3 regions of the Paenibacillus sp. RUD330 genome follow, and region 1 is predicted to be linked to each of the others. Evidence: riboswitches for the same ligand, from Rfam matches in the RefSeq annotation. Region 1 holds a riboswitch; each other region holds the start of a gene.
What was found. A riboswitch is a leader RNA that binds a small molecule or an ion and turns the genes downstream of it on or off. The one in region 1 is predicted to bind thiamine pyrophosphate.
Positions count from the first base shown of each region.

Region 2: linked by a shared signal. The riboswitch ahead of CIC07_RS14465 (ABC transporter substrate-binding protein) and the one ahead of CIC07_RS01890 (ECF transporter S component) in region 1 are both predicted to bind thiamine pyrophosphate.
Region 3: linked by a shared signal. The riboswitch ahead of thiC (phosphomethylpyrimidine synthase ThiC) and the one ahead of CIC07_RS01890 (ECF transporter S component) in region 1 are both predicted to bind thiamine pyrophosphate.

Region 1 is NZ_CP022655.2:409,203-416,946, forward strand. It holds gene CIC07_RS01875 (M28 family metallopeptidase) at 1-1,377, shown strand, start outside; gene CIC07_RS01880 (energy-coupling factor transporter transmembrane component T family protein) at 1,595-2,383, opposite strand; gene CIC07_RS01885 (ABC transporter ATP-binding protein) at 2,374-4,056, opposite strand; gene CIC07_RS01890 (ECF transporter S component) at 4,061-4,666, opposite strand; TPP riboswitch at 4,821-4,930, opposite strand; gene ssuD (FMNH2-dependent alkanesulfonate monooxygenase) at 4,990-6,114, opposite strand; gene CIC07_RS01900 (ABC transporter ATP-binding protein) at 6,237-7,154, opposite strand; gene CIC07_RS01905 (taurine ABC transporter substrate-binding protein) at 7,212-7,744, opposite strand, start outside.
Region 2 is NZ_CP022655.2:3,185,767-3,193,510, forward strand. It holds gene CIC07_RS14445 (TatD family hydrolase) at 1-498, opposite strand, end outside; gene CIC07_RS14450 (ABC transporter ATP-binding protein) at 495-1,271, opposite strand; gene CIC07_RS14455 (ABC transporter permease) at 1,268-2,044, opposite strand; gene CIC07_RS14460 (thiamine-binding protein) at 2,034-2,336, opposite strand; gene CIC07_RS14465 (ABC transporter substrate-binding protein) at 2,366-3,427, opposite strand; TPP riboswitch at 3,570-3,678, opposite strand; gene CIC07_RS14470 (GerAB/ArcD/ProY family transporter) at 3,754-5,175, opposite strand; gene CIC07_RS14475 (Ger(x)C family spore germination protein) at 5,180-6,418, opposite strand; gene CIC07_RS14480 (spore germination protein) at 6,415-7,744, opposite strand, start outside.
Region 3 is NZ_CP022655.2:1,764,828-1,772,571, forward strand. It holds gene CIC07_RS07780 (TspO/MBR family protein) at 1-636, opposite strand, end outside; gene CIC07_RS07785 (glycosyltransferase family 4 protein) at 982-2,145, shown strand; gene CIC07_RS07790 (DUF1349 domain-containing protein) at 2,302-2,907, opposite strand; TPP riboswitch at 4,153-4,257, shown strand; gene CIC07_RS07795 (hypothetical protein) at 4,259-4,465, opposite strand; gene thiC (phosphomethylpyrimidine synthase ThiC) at 4,520-6,280, shown strand; gene CIC07_RS07805 (ThiF family adenylyltransferase) at 6,273-7,490, shown strand; gene thiE (thiamine phosphate synthase) at 7,477-7,744, shown strand, end outside.

The DNA of each region.
Region 1 (7,744 bases):
TTTCTGAAGAAGAAGCAGGAGGAAATTGAAAGCATCTCTCTGCGCATGAAGTATGAGGACAAGGAAGAGGCGAAGGCCGCCAGCGTCATCGGCAAAATCTCAGGTACGTCCGCAAGCGGACCGGATCACCACGTCCTCGTCCTTTCGGCGCCTCTAGATTCCCTGGGCTCGGACGCGGGGAAGGTCTATGAGGGCGCTTCCCGGGCCGCGGCTGTCAGCGTGCTCGCAGGGCTAGCGGAATCGTTGAAGGCCCTTTCGGAAGAGAGGCCGTTTTATTCCGACATCATCTTTTGCGCCTTCAACGGGAGGGAAAACGGGCTTCAGGGAAGCCAGGAGCTCGTCAATTCCATCTATGATCCCCATGTACACATTTCTGCGGTTAACCTGGATGCGATGGGGGTCAAAGGCAGCAAGCTCAACTTGCTTGCCGACAACACGAGGAATCGGTTGGTGACCTCGCTGGCGGATGAATTGAAGCAAGGCGGCTTCAATGCGGAGACACGCAACAGCTTTGACGGCGACCATGCCTCCTTCGGCTATTATTCTCTGCCTGCGGTGTCGTTCGGGCTGGAGGAGCCGAACGGCGTTCGGACTGTCCGGGACCGGGCAGAGGATCTTGATTACGGGGAGCTGTCGCGAATTTCCGGCATCATTCTCGACTTTGTCCAAAAGCAGGACGAAGAGGCGAAGCTGGAGCATAATCACGCGGAGGCATATCCGTTCGGCCGGGAGAAATCGATGTATGAATACCAGGACGTCAAGCAGCAGCTGGTGCAGAGAGAGATGGCCAAGCTGGCGTTCAAGCAGTACGAGCTGTTCGAGAATAAAGAACAGGACATTCGGGAGCTGGTCTCGAACCCCTATCAAAACATGGAAAAAGAGGAATTCCAGAATCGATATCCGGGGTATTCTCTCCCGCAGAGCGTGGGGGGATATTCTCTCCGAAGCGTGATTGCCATCCTGGACGAAAAAGCTTTCGGAGCGGGAAATGTGGATGAGTTGGAGCCGAATCGGATTTATACGTCGGACAAGACATTTGAAAAAAAGGATATCAATGAATTGAGTCTCAGCTATGAAGGGAAGAATGGTTCGGTTCTGTTTTTATCCGTGCTGAACGGAGAGGGAAGCTCGTTCCTGCAGGATTCCGGTATGATCCCATCTCGAGAGGTCATGAGAAACGGTTTGGAATTCACGATCTATGATCGCGCCGGAACAGCTTATTCGGTGCTGTACCCGTTCAACTCCGGAGGAAAGGACTACAAAGCCACCCTGGTTGCCTACGTGATGACGGATACGGGCATGTCTCCAAAATGGGAGCTTGACGATGCGGAGACGGCCGCGCTGCTGAAGGGAATCGACTGGAAGGGCCTGGCTTGAGCGAAGGGAACTCCAGGGGGAGCCGACGCCGTACGGAGGATAACGGACGCTCTGCTCGGGCATATGGATTGGCGCAGATTCCCCGGGATGAGGCAGCCGTTAAAACGGCAAGTACGTCCATCCGCAGAAACAGACCCTGGAGAGGGCAGTACTCCAGGGTCTGTTTCGGTATTTCATGAACCGCCGCGACGGCTGCTTCCCTGGCAACCCTCGTCCGTCAACGGACGTCGGTTGCGGCAAGCAAGGGATAATGAGTGCCGAGCAGCCAAGCCAGCAGCCAGAGAGCGGCGATGGAGACCGCATACAGGCCGTCGATGCGCGACCAGCCATAGATGTAATAGTACGTGCGCTTGCCGCTGCCGCTGTGGAAGCGTCGCGCCTCCATGGCGGCGGCCATCCGGTGGGCGCGCCGGATGCTCTGGGCCAGCAGCGGCAGGGCATACATGCGCAGGCGGCCGTAGATTCCTAGGCGTCCGGGGCCGGCTCCCCGGATCTGGAGCGCTTGGCGGAGCGTGAAGAATTCATCCGCCAGCAGCGGAACCATATTGAGCGCGGCCAGGAAGCTGTAGGCATACTTGGGCGGCATCCGGAGCTGCTGCATCAGCGAGTAGAATAAGGCGACCGGACGGGTCGTCAGCGCGAAGGCGAGTCCGACTGCCGCGACCTGGACCGAGCGGAGCCCGAGATGCAGCCCGCGGTAGAAGCTTTCCTCCGTGATTCGGATGAGGCCCAGCTCGAACCAGAGCGTAGCGCCGGTGCCGAACATGATCATGCCGGAGGCCGACGACACGAACACAAGCAGGAACGGAGAGGCATACAGCAGCACGCGCAAAGGCGGGTGCCCGGTAGCGAGCAGCGGCAGCAGGGATGCGGCTGCGAGCAGCGCCATGACATTGGGGTCGTGGACGAACAGGGCGGCGACGAACAGCAGCACGGACGCGGCGAGCTTCAGCGTCGGGTTGACGCGATGCAGCCAGGTTTCTCGATGGGAAAAGGTCAGATGCATGCCGTGCCGCCGCTCCTTTCCGTAACAAGCCCGCCGTCGACGAGCCACTGCCGGGTCGCGAAGCGCCGGACCAGCTCCGGATCGTGGGTGATCATGAGAATCGCGCAGCCGTCGGAGCGAAGCCGTTCCAGCTGCTCCATCATCCGCACCGTGCCGCTCGCGTCGAGGCCGAAGGTCGGCTCATCCAGCAGCAGCAAGCGCTGGCCGCCGACCATGGCGGCAGCGACGCTGAGCCTGCGCTTCTGTCCCATCGACAGCTGGTAGGGATGGCGGCCGCCAAGGCCGTCGAGCGCATAGTTCTCCATGAGTGTCCTTGCCCGGCTGCTTCGCTCGGGCTCCCGCAGCGGACGAGGCAAGGAGTAGGCGAGCTCGTCGAGGACGGTGTCCGTCACGAACTGGAACTCGGGATTCTGGAAGCTCAGCGCGGCATGCTTGGCCATATCCCCGGGCTTTTTCAGGCTTTGGACCGGAATGCCGGGAATGTGCAGGATTCCCTTGGTCTTGACCAGCTTCATGATGGCGAGCAGAAGCGTGCTCTTGCCGGCTCCGTTGACGCCGGTGACGGCGATCCAGTCGCCGGCGTTCACCGCGAGCGGGCCGGTCCGCACCTTGGGCCGGCCGCCGCGCCATCCTTCCAGGCCGTCCAGCCCGAGCAGCAATTCGGCGGAACGGGCGGCAGGCGACGGAGACATCGTTGCGGGGCGGATTGCGGCATTATGATCGTAATCCTCCCAGAAGCCGGGGTACCAGATCCCGTATTCCCGCAGCAGCTTCCGATGCTCCCGGAACACGAGGCGGGGAGAGCCGTCGGCCATGATGCTCCCGTCGGGTCCGAATACGATGACGCGGTCCATATCTTCGGCGATGCCGGCGATCTTGTGCTCGACGATGATGACGGTCCGTCCGCCCCAGACGGAGCGGAGAGAGCTCCATACCTGCCGCGTGCCCTCCTCGTCCAGGAGAGCGGTCGGCTCGTCGAGCAGCAGAGCATCGGGCTCCATGGCGATCATGGCCGCGATGGCAAGCCGCTGCTTCATTCCCTGGGACATGCCGGCTACCGGAAAATGGGGGTCTGCCAGACACAGGCCGACCTCATCAAGACAGCGGGAGATGCGGTCCGGCATTTGCCCGCGCGAAATGCCCGCGTTCTCCAGCGCGAAGGCGATTTCTTCGTCGGCATACGGCATGCAGAACTGGGAGTCCGGATCCTGGAACACATAGCCGGGCCGGGCAGGGACAAGGCAGCAGTCCGCCTTCATCGGGATGCGGATGGCCGACGGCACCAAGCCGCCGAGCACCTGCAGCAGCGTCGACTTCCCGCAGCCGCTCGGTCCGAGCAGCAGCACCTTCTGGCCGTGTTCGATGGTCAGGCTCAGTCCTTTGAAGAGGAGCGGAGAGTCTTCTCCGGGATAACGGAGCCGCAGGTTCTCCACGCGCGCCGCTGGCCCGGCATCGTGTACGGGCGGCACCGGCCGTCTTGCTGCAGGCACAGCCTCGCCGGCATGGCGCCGCCGTTCGGAGCCGATTGCCGAGGCATTCGCCATAGAGGGCAAGCCGCTCCCGATGGCGGATGCGGGAGCTGCAAGCGGCGTCGAAGCCGCGCCGGTCTCCCTGCCGTTCGTCGGAGTGCGGCTGCGAATGCAGCCTTTCAGGATGACGTCTGCAGCGTTCATCGCCTTACCCCAGCGCCTCGTAATCCTTGTCCGAGGCCGGGTGGATGAGGCTCAGCACGCCGGTGCGCTCCAGCGCCTTGGCCAGCGCCCAGGCGAACAGGCCGGCGATGACGACGCTGCCGAGCAGACGCATGGAGACGAACAGGGTGTAGTTCCAGGCGGTCATTTTATCGATGTAGCTGTAGTGCGCGTCGATGAAAATGGAGACGACGGCGGAGCCGAGAGACGCAAGGATCGTCACGATCGGACCTGCCTTCCGGTACAGGAAGGCGGCGAAGATGATTTCGGCGCCGAGGCCCTGCAGCACGCCGTAGACGAGCGTCGAGGCGCCCCACGATCCGCCCATGAACGCTTCCAGCGCGGCCGCGGCCGTCTCGGCGAGCAGCGCCGCTCCGGGCTTGCGGATCAGGAGGAAGGCGAAGGTGCCGGCCATGAACCACATGCCGTAGCTGAGCTGCTCCGCATGCAGGCCGAGCGGCTTGAGAATGTCGTACATCGGATTCCAGATGCGGTAGATGATGCCGAAAACGACGGCTACGACAAGCGTGACGAGAATGTCGGCGAGCGTCAGTCCTTTTGGACGGTCGGCATTGGGCATGGCGGTGGACATAAGCATCAGACTCCCTCTCAAGGAAAAATGGAATGTTCCCCACAGATGGCTGCTGACCCGGCCCGGCCTCCTCCCGGGGGCATAGGAAAAGCCCGCCGGGAGCCGGCGGGCAGAGGGAATAAAGGCATATCCGCGCAGGATGGGCATAAGGCCCGGCGGCGCGGTGCATTCTCTCTACGCTGGCATTACCCAGATCAGATCAATGGTCAGCGGCATACGGCCGCAGTCTCAGCCCGACTTCATCGAGCCCCCATGCATGCTATGGAAATTGTCCTTACTATAACGTGAAAATCTGGAAGCGGCAAGAGGCATTATGGCGCCGGTCAGCGGGGAGCGATATTCTCCGCGAGCAGCTCGCCCATCGGCGACCAGTCCGGCTCCTGCGGACGGGACGGGCAGGAGACGGGCAGCAGCGGGAACAGCAGCTCCGCGATGCGGTACGCCTCTTCCAGGTGAGGATAGCCCGACAGGATGAACCTGTCGATGCCGAGCGCCGCATATTCCTTCAAACGAAGCGCGACCGATTCGGGATCGCCGACGAGCGCGGTGCCGACTCCGCCGCGCACGCGGCCGATGCCGGTCCACAGGTTGGGAGAGATCTCGTCCTGCCCTTCGCTGTCGCGGACCAGCTGCGTCATGCGGCGCTGGCCGACCGAATCGAACCGGTCCAGCACAGCCTGCGCGCTCCGGGCGTCCTCCTCGCTGACATGGCGGATGAGCCGCCGGGCTGCGTCCCAGGCTTCCTCCGCCGTCTCGCGGACGATGATCTGCACCCGCAGGCCGATGTCGACCTGCCTGCCGAGAGCGTGGGCGCGGGAGCGGACATCCGCGATTTTGGCCGCCACCATCTCCGGCGTTTCGGCCCAGGTCAGATAGGTGTCGATATGCTTGGCGGCTACGGCATGGCCGGCTTCCGAGGAGGCTCCGATATAGAGCGGCGGCGACTTGCGGCCGAAGGGGGGATATTGGAGCCGGGCTCCTTCCACCTGGATATGCTTGCCGCGGAAGGTGACCTCCTCGCCGGCCATCAGGCGATGCCATACTTGAAGGAACTCGTCCGTAGCCTCGTACCGGTCGGCATGGCTCAGAAAAATGCCGTCTCCCCGCATTTCATGCGGATCGCCTCCGGTGACGACGTTCACGAGCAGCCTGCCCGAGGAAAGCCGCTCGAACGTAGCCGCCATGCGGGCGGCGATCGTCACCGAGACGCCTGCCGGACGGACGGCCACGAGAAAGCGGAGGCGCTCCGTGGCGGTCATGAGCGCGGATGCGACGACCCAGCCGTCCTCGCAGGCATGGCCGGTCGGCACGAGCATGCCGGTATAGCCGAGCCTGTCGACGGCCTGGGCGATTTGCCGGAAATAAGGCAGATCGGTAATTTTGGCGCCTTGCGTCGTGCCCAAGTAGCGCCCGTCTCCCATGGTAGGGAGGTACCAGAATAGTTCCATGATGTCTCCTCCTGCTATTTTGTCCGATATCCTGTTCAGGATAAGCGGGGGCCAGCCGTCCGGATCGAGCGGTCCGACAGGCTGATGAACCTGCGACGGGCCGCTCCCGTCTAACGATGAATCTAAGAACGGGAAGGCTCCTGCCCGGATGACGGGCCTGCGAACGGCATCGCGTCCGCTCGTCCGGCGAGTCCTTGCCTGGCCGCGCCTGCCGGCGCGCCATCCGCGATGCGTCCGATCAGCCATTCGCGGAGCTCGGCGAACTCCCGGCTGGATCGCAGCGGTATCGTTCCTTCCTCGTGCAGAGGGTTGGCGAAGTCCTCGACGATCCGGCCCGGAGACGGATGCAGGAGCAGGATCCGCCGGCCGAGCAGCAGCGCCTCGTCGACGTCATGCGTGATGAAAAGAATGCATTTGCCCGTCTTCTTCCAGATCTCGCCGACATGCGTCTGCATGGACTCGCGCGTCAGGGCGTCCAGCGCGCTGAACGGCTCATCCATGAGGATGATGCTGGGGTCGGCGGCCAGCGTGCGGGCGATGGCCGCCCGCTGCTTCATTCCTCCGGACAGCTGGTGGGGATACATGGACGCGGCGGAGGCAAGGCCGACGAGCTCCAGATAGGCTGCTGCCTTCCGGCGGCGCTCGGCTTTGGGCATGCCGGCCATTTTCAGGCCGAACTCGACATTGCGGGCAACGGAAAGCCACGGGAACAGGTTGGCATGCTGGAAGACGACGCCTACCTTGGTATCCGGAGCGGAATGCTCCGCTCCGTCGATGACGATGCGGCCCTCCGTCGGCTGGATGTACCCTGCGATCAGATTCAGCAGGGAGGACTTGCCGCATCCGGACGGACCGAGGACGCAGATGAATTCATCTCCCGCCAGCTTCAGGCCAATGTCCTGCAGCACGGAAGGGGCAGCCGGCGAAGCCGGACCGTAGCGAAGGGAGATATGCTCCAGACGGATGCGGCCTGCAGCGGCTTCGCCGGGCGGCGGCACAGGCACGGATGCGGTGCCCGTTCGTTGGGCTGTCACGGTCATGGCGGTTCCTCCTCATGAGCGGTATGGGAATGCAGGCGTTGCGCACGCCTCAGGCCGTTACTTTGAATAAAAATCGCTGCGGACCGCTTCCTGGAACGTCTTCAGGTCGGGCGCGGACTTGATCGACTTCTGCTCCACGAGGAAATCGGCCGTTTCCTTCAGCAGCGCCGCGAAGGCTCCGGGCTTGTCGGGCGTGCCCATGTACTCGGGCAAAGTCTGCTCGGAGGCGTCCAGCACGGTGATCTGCCTCATCGCCGTCAGCGTCTCTTCCGGGGAGAGGCCGAGCTCCTTGGCGAGCAGGACGGACGCGTCCTCGGCATGGTCCCGGTAATACCTGGTCCCCTCGTCGAGCACCTCGATATAACCTTGGACGGCTTCCGGGTACTTGGAGGCGAACTCCTTGCTCACGACGCCGAATTCTCCGGTAATGCCGCCTCCGGCCGCGACTTCCTTGGAGGTGACGATGACCTTGCCTCCGTCGGCGATCAGCTTGGACTGGACCGGCTGCCAGATGTAGGCTCCGTCGATGTCGCCTCTTTGCCACGCTGCGGCCATTTCGGGGGCGGGCATGTCGATGATCTTGATCCCCG
Region 2 (7,744 bases), 2.8 Mb from region 1:
CGCCTGCATCTCGGCCTCGTCCGGAAGCTCCTGCTCCGGATGCCAGCCGTAAGCCGGCATGATCCGGCCGGGATGCGCCCGGGCGAGCTCCCGCGTCCGCTTGGCGGAATCCAGATCCATGGACACGGCGACCGCCCCCGTCAGGCCGCCGCTGAACGACTGCTCCAGCATGCTCTGGAGCTCATCCGCGGCATACTGCTCCAGATGGATGTGGGTGTCGATGAGCGGCAGCCGGGCCCCGCTCATCGACGCCGCTTCATTCCGGCAGTCGGAGGCGTCGCCCCGGCTCTGCGGCGTCTGCGGAAGCCCCGGCTCCGAAGCGCTGCCGGGCAGCTCCAGCCGCGGCGCGTTCCCCGACGGCTCCAGCTCGGAGCGCTTCCAGGCAGCTCCAGCTGCGGTGCGTTCCCCGACGGCTCCAGCTTCGGAGCCCTTCACGGCAGCTCCAGCCGGCGGCGATGACGACTTTCCGGATCCAGCATCTGCTCCCAACGGGTTCATAGCGGCATATCCCCCTCTTCCAGGCTTCCGAGCGATTCATAGAGCGACTCCTTCAGCTCGCCGAATCGCGGATCGCTTCCCAGCTTTCCGCTGCGCGGGCGCGCAAACGGCACCTGGAGCTCCTGTACGACGACGGCCGGCGATGCCGACAGGACGAGAACGCGGTCGGACAGCAGCAGCGCCTCCTCGATGGAATGGGTGACGAACAGCACCGAGCGGCGCTCCTCCTCCCACAGCGACAGCAGCCAGCGCTGCATCCGCTGCCGGGTAAGCGCGTCGAGCGCTCCGAACGGCTCGTCGAGCAGCATGAGCGGCTGCGGGGACAGCAGGGCGCGCAAAAACGAGACGCGCTGCTGCATGCCGCCGGACAGCACATGCGGATACGAGCGGGCATAGGCCTCCAGACCGAGCCTGCGCAGTCCTTCCTCGGCAAGACGCTTCGCCCCGGCGCGGTCTCTGCCCGCGATGCGCAGCGCCAGCTCGATGTTGCCCTGGACCGTCCTCCAGGGCAGAAGCGCGGCCTGCTGCGGCATGTAGGCGGCGCGGCCGGCTCCATCCGTAGCCGGCTTCCCGGCGAGCATGATCTCGCCGGAGTCCGGCCGCTCCAGCCCCCCGATGAGGCTGAGCAGCGTCGTTTTGCCGCTGCCGGAAGGGCCGACGAGCGAGACGAACTCGCCTTCGCCCACAGTCAGGGACAGTCCGCCAAGCACTTCGATGACGCCGCCGCGGCCGGTGAACGACTTGCGCAGATTCCGGATTTCAAGCATGTTCATCGTCCTCCCTCCTTGCGCGGCCGCCAGGACAGCGCCAGCTTCTCCGCTCCTGCGACAGCTGCGAACAGCAGCAGGCTGAGCAGCACGACAAGCGCGACTCCGGCGAATACGAGCGAAGTTTTGAAGCCCTTGGAGGACAGCAGCATGAAGTAGCCGAGCCCCCGGTCGGAGCCGATCCACTCCGCCACGACCGCGCTCGTCACGCTGTACGAAGCGGCGATCTTGAGGCCGGAGAACAGCTGCGGCAGCGAGCCGGGCAGCTCCAGGCTGAGGAAGCGGCGCCAGCGCCCCGCTCCGATCATCCGCATGTACCGCTCCAGGCCCGGATCCGCTCCCTGGAGGCCGCCGAGCATCGCGACGCAGACGGGGAAAAAGCAGACGAGCATGACGAGCAGCAGCTTGGGCAGCAGCCCGAAGCCGAACCAGATGACGAGCAGAGGCCCGATCGCGATGACGGGAATGTTCTGCGACAGGACGAGCAGCGGATAGAAGCCCGACCTCATGAGCGGCAGCAGGTGCAGGACGGCTCCCAGCAGCAGGCCCGCGGCCGCGCCGCCGGCGAAGCCGAGCAGCGTCAGGCTCAAGGTCGCTCCGGTGTGCTCTGCCAGTCTCGGGCGGGCCGCCCAGGCATCGCGGGCGATATCGCTCGGGGCGGGCAGCAGCCACGCCTCCGTCCCGGACAGACGGACGGCCGCCTCCCACAAGAGCAGGAAGGCGGCCATGACGACGACCGGGGGCAGCAGAGCCCCCCATCGGATCGTTCTACTGTCCATCCGGGTATTTCTCCAGCAGCCGGTCCATCGAGGCGCCGTTCTCCGGGTTGTAGTAAATCTTCACCTGAGAGATGACGGACGGGCAGCCCATCGCCGCCATCTCCTTGCTCATCTCCGCGACGACGGCGAGCAGGCGCACGAGGTCGCCCTCCATCGTCGTCTCGAGCGGCGCGACACGGTACGGAACGCCGGCCTCCTTGATGATCTCGATCGCCCGGTCCACGTACGGAAGCACGCTTTCCCCGCCGGGCGTCGTCGGCAAAATCTGAATGCTTACGAGTGCATTGGCCATATCCGGTTCCCTCTCCCCGTCAGCCGGCATCAAGATGCCGGCAAGTAATCGTTCGTGAACGCCTTGGACAGATCCGGCAAGGTGCCCAGCAGCTTGTGCTCATGCATCCATTCGGCATAGTTCGTCCAGACCTCCGCCTTCTGCTCGCCCCAGCGCGGAGCGTCATCCTGATATTTGGGGCTCAGCCACTTCTGGCTGGCGCGCACGAGCTCCGGATTGAGGTCCGGAACGGCCTTGATCAGGATGTCCGCGGCGGCGGCGGGCTCGGAGATCGCGTAGGCATAGCCCTCGGAAGCTCCGGCCATGAATGCCTTCACCACATCAGGGCTTTCCTGGATCAGCTTCTCGCTCGTTTCCAGCACCGGCGTGTAATAATCCAGCTTTTTGCTGTAGTCGGTCAAGTACACCATGTTCAGCTTCTCCCCGCGCAGCTCCGCCTCTACCCCTGTCCAGGCGTAATAGATCCAGGCGAAGTCGATATTCCGCTTCACGGCGGTGAAAAAGTCCGCGTTGCCCATGTTGACGATCTTGACCTTGCCGACATCGGCGCCCTGCTCCTGCATGAGCGAGGAGATGACCTCCTGCTCGACCGGCGCTCCCCAGCCGCCGTAGGTTTTGCCCTCGAATGCTTTCGGGTCCTTGATGCCTTTGGCTTCCGGCGAAGCAAAGCCGGAAGTGTTGTGCTGGATGACGGCCGCCAGCGACACGAGCGGCAAGCCCTCGCTGCGGGCGAGCGTGATGTTCTCCTGGTAGCCGACGCCGAATTCAGCCTCCCCCTTGGCGACCAGCGTATCGGCGGCCGTCCCCTCCGGCGGCTGCACGATCTCGACGTCGAGGCCGTGGTTCAGGAAAAAGCCTTTGTCCCGGGCGACGTACAGCCCGGTATGATTCGTGTTCGGCGTCCAGTCGAGGACGACCTTCACTTTTTTGACCGGCGCGGCCGTGGCGGTGCCGGAAGGCGCCGGCGTCGCCGCGCCGCCGTTCCCGCTGCTTGCGCCGTTTCCGCTGCCGTTGCCGCAGCCTGCCAGCAGCGTCGCCAGAACAAGCGCGGCCAGCCCCGCTTTTTTGCCCATCTTGCTTGGAATGCCCATGTTGCTTCCCCTTCTTTCTCTCGCAGCCGTGAGCCCGGCCGAGCCCTGTCCGGAGCGCCAGCATGTCAGGGAATAAAAAAAGACGTCTCCCAAGGAAGACGTCTTCGTCACTTGAATCCATTTGCGCCCGAGGGCGGCAAAAGGCTCGGCTGACATGCGGTTCCTACGCTGGCATTATCCAGATCAGGTTTAACGGGTCGGGATGCTTCTCCCCTCTCAGCCGGCGTACGCCAGCTCCCCAGGCTCATTCGGTTGTCAATAGAGCCATTATAGCAGAGGAGCCTTTTATTGCAACCTTCCGTGTCGAAATTTGCGGGCGCGCGGCATCATGTAGAGCCGGCCTCCGGACTTTCCGAGCCTGAAGACGGCTTCTTGGCGCCGGAGTCGGCCGGCGCTCCGCGAGCCTTGTTTCGCCCGCCGTCCTTGCCGGCTTGCGAGCCTTGATCGGCGCCTTCCTGCCCGTCCTGGCCTCCGGCCTTGTTGGCGCTGTCATCGGCGCCTTCCTGCCCGTTCCCCGGCTGTCCGCCTCGGCCCGTCCCGGCGCCGCCGGCTGCCTTTCCGGCACCGCTTTGGCCGCCGCCGCTCTGGCCGCCGGCTCCGCGGCCCTTGGCCTGCCCGCCGGCTCCCGCCTTTCCGCCGCCCTGCCCCGCCTGCCGCTGCGCTTTCTTTTTGACCCAGCCGATTCCCATGACCAGCATGAGCAGCGGAAGCGCGATCTGGTAATAGGGACTGAATTTCAGGTAGACGGTCATGCCCGTCCATAAATGCTGCGACAGGACAGGCTCCAGGAGGCTCGCCGTGAAGATGAGCGGAGCCATGACGAGGGCGCCCGCCCGATAGGGAACTCCCCAGGCTGTCCGCAAAGCGATGACCGAACCGAAAAACAGTCCGGTCGCCTTGACGTACAGCCCGATGTACAGCAGCAGCGTCACGAGAATATCGAGCCGCTCCAGAAAGTTGAACAGCCGGATCTGCTCCACCGCCTCCAGCGTCGGAAGCTCGGCGAGCCGATACAGCTCCGGACCGAGCACCATGATCAGCACCATGTTGACCGCAATCAGGAACAGCGAGACGCCGGCATAGGCGCCATAAGACATCGCGCCCGTGGACGGAGAGCGCCTCGCATAGGTCCAGAACATCATCAGCACCATGACCTGTCCGAACGGAAACGACAGGATATCGGGAAACGCCGCGTGCAGGACAGGCCTGAAGCCATGCTCCAGCACGGGCCGCAGACGGTTGAGGTCGAGCAGGCCCGACGCCAGAAACAGCCCCAGAAGGGAAATGTAGCTGACGGCCAGCACCGGAATCAGCACTTGGTTGACCCGGAAAAACGCCTCTACTCCCTGCTTCGAGGTGTAGTAGACGATTCCCGTCAGGACCAGCATCGTGCACCACATCGGCGTCTGCGGCAGCAAGGTGGCGGAGATCAGCTCCCCGAAGTCGCGCACGTTGCGCATCGATTCCAGGGCGAAGACGACAGCCAGCGCCGCGCCGAGCAGGCCGCCGAGCAGCTTGCCGAAATGCAGCTTGTACAGTCCGGCCAGATTCGTATCGGGGGCCCGGTTGTAGAGCGCGCGGTAGACGAGCAGCAGGCAGAAGCCCGCGGCGGCGGCGATGCCGATCGCAATCCAGGAATCCTGTCCCGCCTCGGATCCGAGCTCGAACATCGGCGTGCTGCCGATGGTGAACAGCACGAGAAAGACGGCGATCTGCCCCGCGCTTACGCTTGCTTCCTTGGCTTTCATGCCCTCACTTCCTCTCCCGGCTGTCCTCGCTCGCCTGCTCGTAGGAGCGGTTGCTCCGGCCTGTCTTGATCAGTCCGACATCGACCCTGATCTCGGCTTTCATCTCGGGGTAGAGCCTGCCGTTCCACTCCGAAGCGATTCCTTTCCACGTGCGCGGATACTTCCGCCGCACCGCTTCGCCGATGCCGGCCACATCCGCCTTCAGTCTCTGGGAAGCTTTCAGTCCGTCCTCGATGTCGGATCGGACCTGCTGGCCGAGCAGGCGCTCGATGCCGGCAACCGCAGCCGGATCATGAAGATTTCCGCCGCATGTATACTCGAACAGGGTTGCGTCCGCCTCGACATTCGCCTGGAGCAGCCAGCCGTCTCCGCTCCGCGAGGGCTTCATCTTCGTCTTGAGCCCGGTGATCCGGGCGCTGTTGACCTTGGGCCCTCCTTCACGGCATGGAAAGGAGATCGTCGTCCCGGACACTTCGCTGCGCAGCCAGAGCAGGCCCCGGCTCTCATGCGTGCGGATCCAGCCGATCATATGGTCGTCCCGGAACAAGGCCAGCTTCTGCAGCCTCACCTTCGAAGGCGTCGACGTGTTCTTGTTCGCGTCCACGTTGCGCACGCCCTCGCCCGATCCGCTGATCGCGATGCCGGGAGCGGCGGAAGCGTGGAGAGGGCCGAGCAGCTGCAGCAGCATCGAATAGACGGTCTGGGGGCGGAAGTTGCCCCCGCTCTCTTTTTCCAGCGCGATCAGCTTCGTCAGGGCGGTGCCCGATATCCTCTCCATCGGAAGCAGCTGCTCCAGGATGGGCCGGGCTTCGCCCTCGGTCACGAACACCATGACCGTCTCCCGGGAATTGCCGTTGCGGAGATAGACGTCGAGCAAGCCGCCGATGCCCTTGCGGGCGGCGCGCTCGCCGATGACGACGACTTGGTTGTGCCCGAAGTAGAGGCTCCGGGACATCTCCTGCGTCGCCCGGGATACGGCGCCCCGCACGCTGTCTCCTTCCGTGGAGAAGACGTTGACCGGAGATTCCGTCGTGCTCGTGAAGCCGTTCTGGGAAGAGATGGCGCTTGGAATGACCAGCTGATAGCTGATTTTCCACTTTCCCTCCTCGGTGAGGTCGATGCCGGTCGCAGAGATGATGCCGAGCTCGTTGAGCTCCTTCCGGTCCCAGCAGCCGGCAAGCGGAAGGAGCAGCAGCGCCGCCGCCAGCAGCAGCGCCCAACGTCCGACGATGCCCCGGCTCATGAATTCTGGCGCTTGGGCTTGCCTCCGGGCTGCCTGCGCCTGCCTCCCTTCTGCGCGATGACCGGCCGTCTGACGAGGCTCCAGCGCGGCGCCCGGACGAACGTATCCTTCCATTCGCCTTTGACATACGGAGCGACCGGCTTGAGATAGGGCACGCCGAAGGAATACAGGCCGGCGAGGTGGATGATGACGAACAGATCGACCGAGATGATGCCGACAAAGCCGAGAATTCCCGCGCTGACCATGAGCAGGAAGCGGATCAGCCGCGCGGCGATGGCGATGTTGATCTGCGGAACGACGAAGTTGGAGATCGCCGTGAAGGCGACGATGATGACCATCGCCGCGGAGACCAGCCCCGCCTGCACGGCCGCCGTGCCGAGCACGAGCGCTCCTACGATGGAGATCGCCGGTCCGATGGCGCGCGGCATGCGGACCCCCGCCTCGCGCAGCACCTCGAAGGTCAGCTCCATCAGGAACGCTTCCACCAAGGCCGGGAAGGGGACCCCCTCGCGCTGCGCGGACAAGCCGATGAGCAGATTGCTCGGAAGCATTTCCTGATGGAAGGTCGTGATGGCGATATAGAGAGCCGGCAAATGCATGGAAATGAAAAAGGCCGCGATCCGGATCAGCCGCAGGAAGCTGGCGATGTCGAAGCGCTGATAATGGTCCTCCGGCGATTGGAAAAACCGGAAAAACGTCACGGGACCGAGCAGCACGTAAGGGCTGCCGTCGACCACGACCGCGAAATGTCCCTCCAGCAGCCCGGCTGCCGCCTGGTCGGGACGTTCCGTGTTGAGCACGGTCGGGAACGGGGTGAACGAGGAATCCTGGATGAACTCCTCGATGTAGCCGCTGTCCAGGACGCTGTCGATGTCGATGTCGTCCAGGCGACTGCGCGCCTCCTGCACGATCTCGGCATCCGCGATGCCGCTCATGTACAGCAGAGACACCTCCGTGCATGTCTCCCGCCCGATGCGCCGCGACTCCACCGTCAGCCTCTCCGAGCGGATGATTCTGCGGATGAGGCCGACATTCGTCTGGGCCGACTCCGTGAACGCATGCTGGGGTCCCCGGATGACCGTCTGGGCCGTCGGTTCGCCGACAGGGCGGGTTTCCCCGCCCGCAGCCTCCGCCGCCACGGCTTCGTCGCTGCCTTCGACGAGCAGCAGGCAGCAGCCGAGCAGCAGCGCGTCGAGCGCTCCTTCCAGCGTCCGCACCGGCTCCGTCAGGCCGGTGGAGATCACGTTCAGGCGCAGCCGCTGGATGCGCTCCTTGAGCCGGCCCCTTCCCTTGAAGCTGCCGGGCTCCGCTTCCTCCGCCGCCTGC
Region 3 (7,744 bases), 1.4 Mb from region 1:
ATAGGGATCCCGGAAAATCCAGCCGACGGCCAAGCCGAGCGAGGCGGCTGCTGCAAGTCCGATCAGAGCCCAAGCCGCATCTCCCCAGCCGAAGCCGTTCCAATCCAGGCTGTACAGCCAGGCAGAGACGTTGACGATCGTCGCGACGCTGATCCACCCCATGTAGATACTGAACGGAAGCTGGGCCAGCAGCTGCTCCCCTGCCGTCGCACTCGACGATTGGCGCTGTGTTTCGACATAGAGGACGATCAAAGACGCGAGCAGAATCAGCATGATGAGGACGCTGAGCCCGACATGCTCGTAATGCCAGGCGACGATCCATGCCGAGTTGGCCAGCCCGTTCAGCACGAACCAGAAGCCGATGGAGCGGACGCTGCTGCGCGAGCTGCCCTGCGGAGTCCATTGGTAGACGATGAACCCGGCCAAGAGCAGGTAGATCAGGCTCCAGATGCTGAAGACATAACCCGGCGGCGTGAGCAGAAGCGGGTATTGGTCGGACAGCTCCTTGGTCGTTTTTCCACCCAGAGGGAGCAGGACGGCGAGAGCGTTCATGACGATTACCAGGGCGAAGGCGATCGTGTTGAGAGCCTTCCATGCAGGGCTGGTCCGGGGCAAGGACGTTGGGGATGGACTCATGATTGGGTTTCCTCCTTGGCTCAGTTCGATCCGGTGCGATCTGGAACTGGTTCTGGATCGGGATTTGTTCAGAATTCGGATCAGGATGAAAATATTATACTCATTGGTATATATTCACCGAATGGAGAAGTGCCCAACCATTCTTTGCAGTGAGATAGCCGTCCGGTGCAGCCATCCGGTACGGCTGGCTCGGACAGCGTCCGGCCTTCGGACATTGCGGTTATTTCACGTTGAAGCCTAGAATGGCGCGGCTTCTGCCACGGCAGGACGCTTGGCCCTTTCGGGCTCGCCAGTCGGAGAATATTCTGAAGCAGCAAGCTTTCATGCAGGAAGGGGAGAAGCAGGTTGCAGAGGCCGAAGGTCGCTTTTGTCACTCCGGGATCCTTTCCCATCCCTTCAGCGGGCAGCAGCTCCGTGGAACGCGTCATCGAGAAGATGGCGCCTCTGGTGGCGGTACAAGCGGAGGCCCGGATATATGGCCGCTCGGGGGCGGGGCTAGGAGCTGTCGGACAGATCGGAGGCGTCCGCTGCGAACGCTTTCCTGCAGGCGACAAATCGGCTTATCTCCGCAAAGTGAGCCGGTCTATCCGTCTGTTCCGGCCGGACCTCATTGAAGTGGAAAATCGTCCCGGCTATGCGCTCAAGATGAAGCGGAGCCATCCCGATGCGAGAATATGGATCAACCTGCATTCCTCCTCCTTCATTGGACCGAAAGCCATCGGCAGGGATAGGCTGAAGAGGAGCTTTGCGGCCGCGGAAAAAATCATCGTCAACAGCGAGTTCCTGCGGGATACGGTGGCAGGCCGGGTTCCCGAGGCCGCGCACAAGCTGAGAGTCGTGCCTATCGGCGTGGACACGGCGCGCTTTCTTTCCCGCTGGGAGCCGGAAGGAGCCGCGCGCAGGGAAGCGTTGAGGCGGGCGAGGGGCTGGCAGGACAGGGACGTGCTTCTGTTCATGGGAAGGATCATTCCGCTCAAGGGCGTGCATCATCTGCTGCGGATCATGCCGGAAATCATCGCTCTGCACCCCAATGTGCTGCTCGCCGTCGTCGGAAGCCCGTTCTACGGCTCGCACCGGACGACCCGCTACAGCCGCGCCTTGCAGGCGCTGGGCAAGCGTTATCCCCGGCACATCCGGTTCATCCCCTATGTTCCTTATCCGGAAGTGCCGAGCTGGTTCCTGGCGGCGGATGCCGCCGTCGTGCCCTCGGGAGCGCGGGAGGCGTTCGGCCTCGTCAACGTCGAGGCGATGGCGAGCGGCATCCCGGTCGTCGCCTCCCGCGCCGGGGGCATGCGCGAGATCATCGTCGACGGGGAGACCGGGTATCTGGCCGATCCGGCGCGGCTCGAGCAGGAACTCTGCGACCGGCTGCTCGCACTGCTGCGCGATGAGGACTTGAGGGAGCGGATGGGCCGCGCCGGCCGCGAGCGGGTGGAGCAGCGCTACACCTGGGAGGCGACGGCACAGCGCTGGCTGGAGGTGCTTGCGGAAGCTGCGGAGCATCCCTGAGCGGGTGCGAGGCGGCAAGGACGGCTTCGGCGAGGCCGCCGAACAGGACGGAACGGGTTGCAGCGTTAAAGCGTACCCCCGGCAACGCGAAAAAGACCGTATCCCCCTCGTACGGGGAATGCGGTCATTGCATTCAGGCTTTTCATCGTGCCGGCGTCATTTCCCTGACCGGATGTTTTTCAGCGTCTTCTTCTCGAGGACGAAGCCGGAATAAATCCGATCGCCGCCAGATCCGGTCGGGCATTGAGGCAGCAGTCCGACCTTCACCGTCTCCTTCACGGGCAGGGTGAAATACCGCATCATGAAGAAATGGATGCCGTCAAGCGAATAATGAAAAGCGAAGGAAGGGCCGGTGCGGGCGACCTGCAGCCAGACGGAGTTCCCCTCGATGTCGCAGCCGTTCGCATCGTCCGACACCGAGTTGGTGACGACGCTGACGACGGCATGCGTGCCGAAGTCCGTCAGTTCGAAGCAGGCTTTCGCCCAGACGTCCAGATCCTTCATGACCATGATCGAGGCCGAATCGTACATGCTCGTGAACGCATGCTCGACCTTGACGCGCATGACGAAATCTCCAGTGACTTCGGTGTAGTAGAATGGCGCGTTGAGAAGGCTCTCGGGCAGCGTCCCTTCTTCGGATTCCGTACCATGGGGACAAAAGAAATCGGTTTTTTCCGGCGCATGCAGGATGATCCGGTCCGAGTCGAATCGAATGCTGCTTTCGTTCAGCCAGCCAAAAGTCTTAAAAGCGGATTGGTTCAATAGAATTCCTCCTTTGTATAGATTTATATTAACAGTAATTATTATCTAATACGATGGCGAGAGACTTCGGGAAAGGTCAGTCGTTGACTGAACGTAAATAGCCGCTTGGGACGACAATGGTCGTCTCTAGCGGCTTTTCGGAGCGGTGATGCCCGGTTGGCAAGAGAACAGAGAGAGTCGATCAGAATATTATGCCGATGGCTTCTCTTGTCAGGTTCAATGAACAAGCGCAGGACATTTCCGGAATTGATACGTTTATAGCCGCAATCTCCTGTTCCCAGATGGTAAAAAAATAGAGTTTTCTTATAACAAACACGGACTCCAAGGCACAATGACAGATCCGATTGTTCTGAAGCTTTAGTACGGTTACGACGAACTCAACCGGCTTAAAAAAGTCGGGCAAACCGAAACAACTGCAATCGCTGAATATAGCTATCATTCAAACGGATTGTTAAAAGTCATCAGGTTGGAAAATGGAACATCCAGCACGATGAATTACAATGGGTACGATTCAAGCGACTTGACGCAGCTGCAAGGGGCGTCTACGGTTATAAACCGTCATTCCTATACATGGAGTTCGGATGGAAATCAACTTTCTAAAACGGATCTGGTGGCTGGTTAATCTAAATCTGTCCAATAACTGGAGAGTTGTTAATAAGAAGATGGTATGGGGCAGATGGTAGAGCTATCAGACATGTAGATTATACCCATCATATAAACGCTAAAACTCATCCAGAAGCACCGCATGAGCATACTTGGACTTATGATAAAGATGGTAATCCATCTAGAAATTAAAAGGAGAGATTAGAAAGTGGGATACACTGAGCTTGTCCAACGTGTAGGATGGGGTGAAGAGTTCCATTCTATTATCTAGGTGATGAGTTCTGGATTAGTAGAAATAAAGATGGTCTCTATCTAACTCAAGGAAAGAACTCTTTTACACAATCCTTTCTTACAGCAGAAGAATTGCTTAAAAATGCATGAATAGATGAAAAAACAATATTTGAATTATGTGAAATGATTGAAATTTAATATTTGAACTGACCTTGGCTTCAAGCCTTTCAAGGTTTTTTAGTGTTCTCTAAAATAAAGAAATTTAGGGTATAGAATTACTTTCATATATAAAGACACCTATAGAAATGAGTTTTATATTAATATTTTCTGATTATTTTTATTTGGTTTATTAATTTAATGGAGCGGGCCACTGGTTGACAACTTCCACCACCCGGCTTATAGTCATACCAAGATATCCACTAGGGGCGCCCGCACGGGCTGAGATAAAGCGCAAGCTTTGGTCCCTTCGAACCTGATCTGGGTCATGCCAGCGTAGGAAAGTGGTCGAACATGCCTTTTATTTGGCCTGTGCCTCTTTTCGCCGCTTCCAGACCGGAGGCGGCTTTTTGCCGTCCTCCGGCGGAAAGCGGAGGAAGAGCAGGCGCACCCGATCTGCTAACCGCAATCTGCCGATGAAGGCGGATGCGGCGAGTAGAATGTCCTGGACAGCCTGCGTTTTTTCAACGCAGACAACCGGAACTTGAGGCATGACCGGCATTTCCAAGCGTGCAGCCCCCTGGCGGATATCATGATCCGTTAAGGGGGCTTTTGATTTTCCATGGCCATACATACCGAGCCGCTGCCGGGCAGCCGCAAAGTCTACATGCAGGGAAGCCGGGAGGATATCATGGTTCCGATGAGGGAAATCTCGCTCTCGGACAGCGAGGTGCGCGGAGAGTCCATTCCCAATGCGCCTCTGCGAATCTATGACGCAAGCGGTCCTTACACGGACACCGATTACGAGGCGGATGTCGCGATAGGCTTGCCGCCCATGCGAAGAGGCTGGATCGCAGAGAGGGCAGACACCGAGGCCTATCAGGGCCGGATCGTCCAGCCCGAGGACAACGGCTTCTCCGACGCAGGCAAAGCCGCCGAGAGGGGAGCGGAAATTTTCCCGCCATCCGGCAGGCTGCCGCTGAGAGCTCTCGCAGGGGGCAACATTACCCAGCTGCATTATGCAAGGCAGGGCATCGTGACTCCCGAGATGGAGTTCATCGCCCTGAGGGAGGGGATGGAAGCGGAGTTCGTACGCTCCGAAGTCGCGGCGGGAAGGGCGGTCATTCCGGCCAACGTCAACCATCCCGAGAGCGAGCCGATGATCATCGGACGGCATTTCCACGTGAAGATCAACGCCAACATCGGCAACTCCGCCGTGACCTCCTCGATCGAGGAGGAGGTGGAGAAGATGACGTGGGCGACCCGCTGGGGAGCCGATACGATCATGGATCTGTCCACCGGCAAGAACATCCATACGACGAGAGAATGGATCATCCGCAACTCTCCGGTTCCGGTCGGGACCGTGCCGATCTATCAGGCGCTGGAGAAGGTGAACGGCAAAGCCGAGGACCTCAGCTGGGAGGTGTTCCGCGATACGCTGATCGAGCAGGCGGAGCAGGGGGTCGATTATTTCACCATTCATGCCGGCGTGCTCCTCCGTTATGTGCCGCTGACCGCGAAGCGTCTTACGGGCATCGTCAGCCGGGGAGGGTCCATCATGGCGGCCTGGTGCCTCGCCCATCACAGGGAGAACTTCCTATACACGCACTTCGAAGATATCTGCGAAATCATGAAAGCCTACGACGTGACCTTCTCGCTCGGCGACGGGCTGAGGCCGGGGTCGATCGCGGACGCCAACGACGAGGCGCAGTTCGCGGAGCTGGACACGCTCGGCGAGCTGACGAAAATCGCCTGGAAGCATGACGTGCAGGTCATGATCGAAGGTCCCGGCCATGTTCCGATGCATCTGATCAAGGAAAATATGGACCGCCAGCTCGCCGTCTGCGACGAGGCTCCCTTCTACACGCTCGGTCCGCTCACGACGGACATCGCGCCGGGCTACGACCATATCACAAGCGCGATCGGGGCGGCGATGATCGGCTGGTTCGGCACGGCGATGCTCTGTTATGTGACGCCCAAGGAGCACCTGGGGCTGCCGAACCGGGAGGATGTGAAGGAAGGCGTCATCACGTACAAGATCGCCGCGCATGCCGCCGATCTCGCCAAGGGCCATCCGCAGGCCCGAAAGCGCGACGACGCTCTGTCCAAGGCCAGATTCGAATTTCGCTGGCGCGATCAGTTCCATCTGTCGCTGGATCCCGAGCGGGCGATGGGCTACCACGACGAGACGCTCCCCGCGGAAGGCGCCAAGAGCGCGCATTTCTGCTCCATGTGCGGGCCGAAGTTCTGCAGCATGAGGATCACGCAGGACATTCGGGATTACGCGGAGAGGGAAGGGCTGGACACGGCGGAGGCGATCGAGGCGGGCATGAAGGAGCAGTCGGAGGCGTTCAAGGCCGGAGGCGGCAGCATCTATGCTTGATCCGGCGGCAACAAGCCGATCCGAGGCGCAAGACGCCATTCAGGAACGGTATTCCCGGCAAATCCGCTTCGCTCCCATCGGCTGGAAAGGGCAGCGGCGGATCGGCCAGGCCGTCGTGCTTGTCGCCGGCACCGGCTCGCTCGGAGCTTCGCTGGCGCAGCATATGGCCCGGGCAGGGGTAGGCGAGCTGCGGCTTGCCGACCGCGACTACGTGGAATTCAGCAATCTGCAGCGGCAGATGCTGTTCGACGAAGAGGATGCGCGGCTGGCGCTTCCCAAGGCGGAGGCCGCCGCACGGAAGCTGAGGCGGATCAACGGCATAATTGAGCTCGAGGCGTTTGCCGCCGATTTCACGGCTCCCGGTCTGCTGGAGAAGATCGCGGGCGGGTGCGATCTGGTGCTTGACGGTACGGACAATGCCGCGGCCAGGCTTGTGCTGAGCGATTACTGCTTCCGTGCCGGCATTCCGTTCCTGTACGGCGGCGTCGCCGGCGCGGCCGGTATGAGCGCTCCGCTCATTCCCGGCGCGACCTGCTGCCTGCGCTGCCTCATCGGGGGCGAGGAGGAGCAGGAGAGCGGACAGACCTGCGAGACGGCGGGCATGATCTCGCCGGCCGTGGAGATGGTCGCCGCGCTGCAGGCGGCTGAAGCGCTCAAGTGGCTGGCAGGCGATAGGGAAGGAATGCGCCGCACGCTCGTCTCTGCCTCTGTGTGGCCATACGCGATGCGCGAGACGAAGCTGCCCGGACCGTCAAGGCTCTGTTCGATTTGCGGCTGCGCAGGAGCGGTGCAGGAACGGAGCGGGGGAGGGACGCGTTCGGGAACGCAGGATGCTTGGCGGGAGGATGAGGAAGCGGAGTCTTTATGGGGAACAGGTCGAGAGTTCCTTCCGAAAGCAGCCTCGGAAGCAGCCGGAAGCAGCCGCCGCCAGCACGCGGCCGTTCTGTGCGGCCGCGATACGTTCCAGCTGCAGCTGGAGCCTGCCGAACCCGGAACGTATGAGAAAAGGCTGGAGAGGCTGGGCTGCCGGCTGACGCTCAATCCTTATCTGCTGCGGGCAGTGCTCCCGGACAACGGGAAGCTCGTTGTGTTCCCGGACGGCAGAGTGCTGGCGCAAGGCGCCGCGGACGCTGACACGGCCTGGGAATGGTGTCGTCATTATTTGGGCGCGGAAGCGCCGGAGAGAGAGGCCAAGGATGAAGAAGCTTGAGTTCAGCCTGTACGTCATTACGGGCGAGGGCTGCCATCCCGGAAGAAGGCTGGAGGATGTCATGCGGGAGACGCTTGAGGGAGGAGCGGATATCCTGCAGCTGCGGGACAAAAAAGCTTCGCTGCGGGAGCTGGGAGAGAAAGCGGGCCTGCTGCGCAGGCTTACGAGGGAGTACGGAGTGCCGTTCATCGTGAACGACCATCCGCTGCTCGCGCTTGAATCCGATGCCGACGGCGTCCATCTCGGGCAGGACG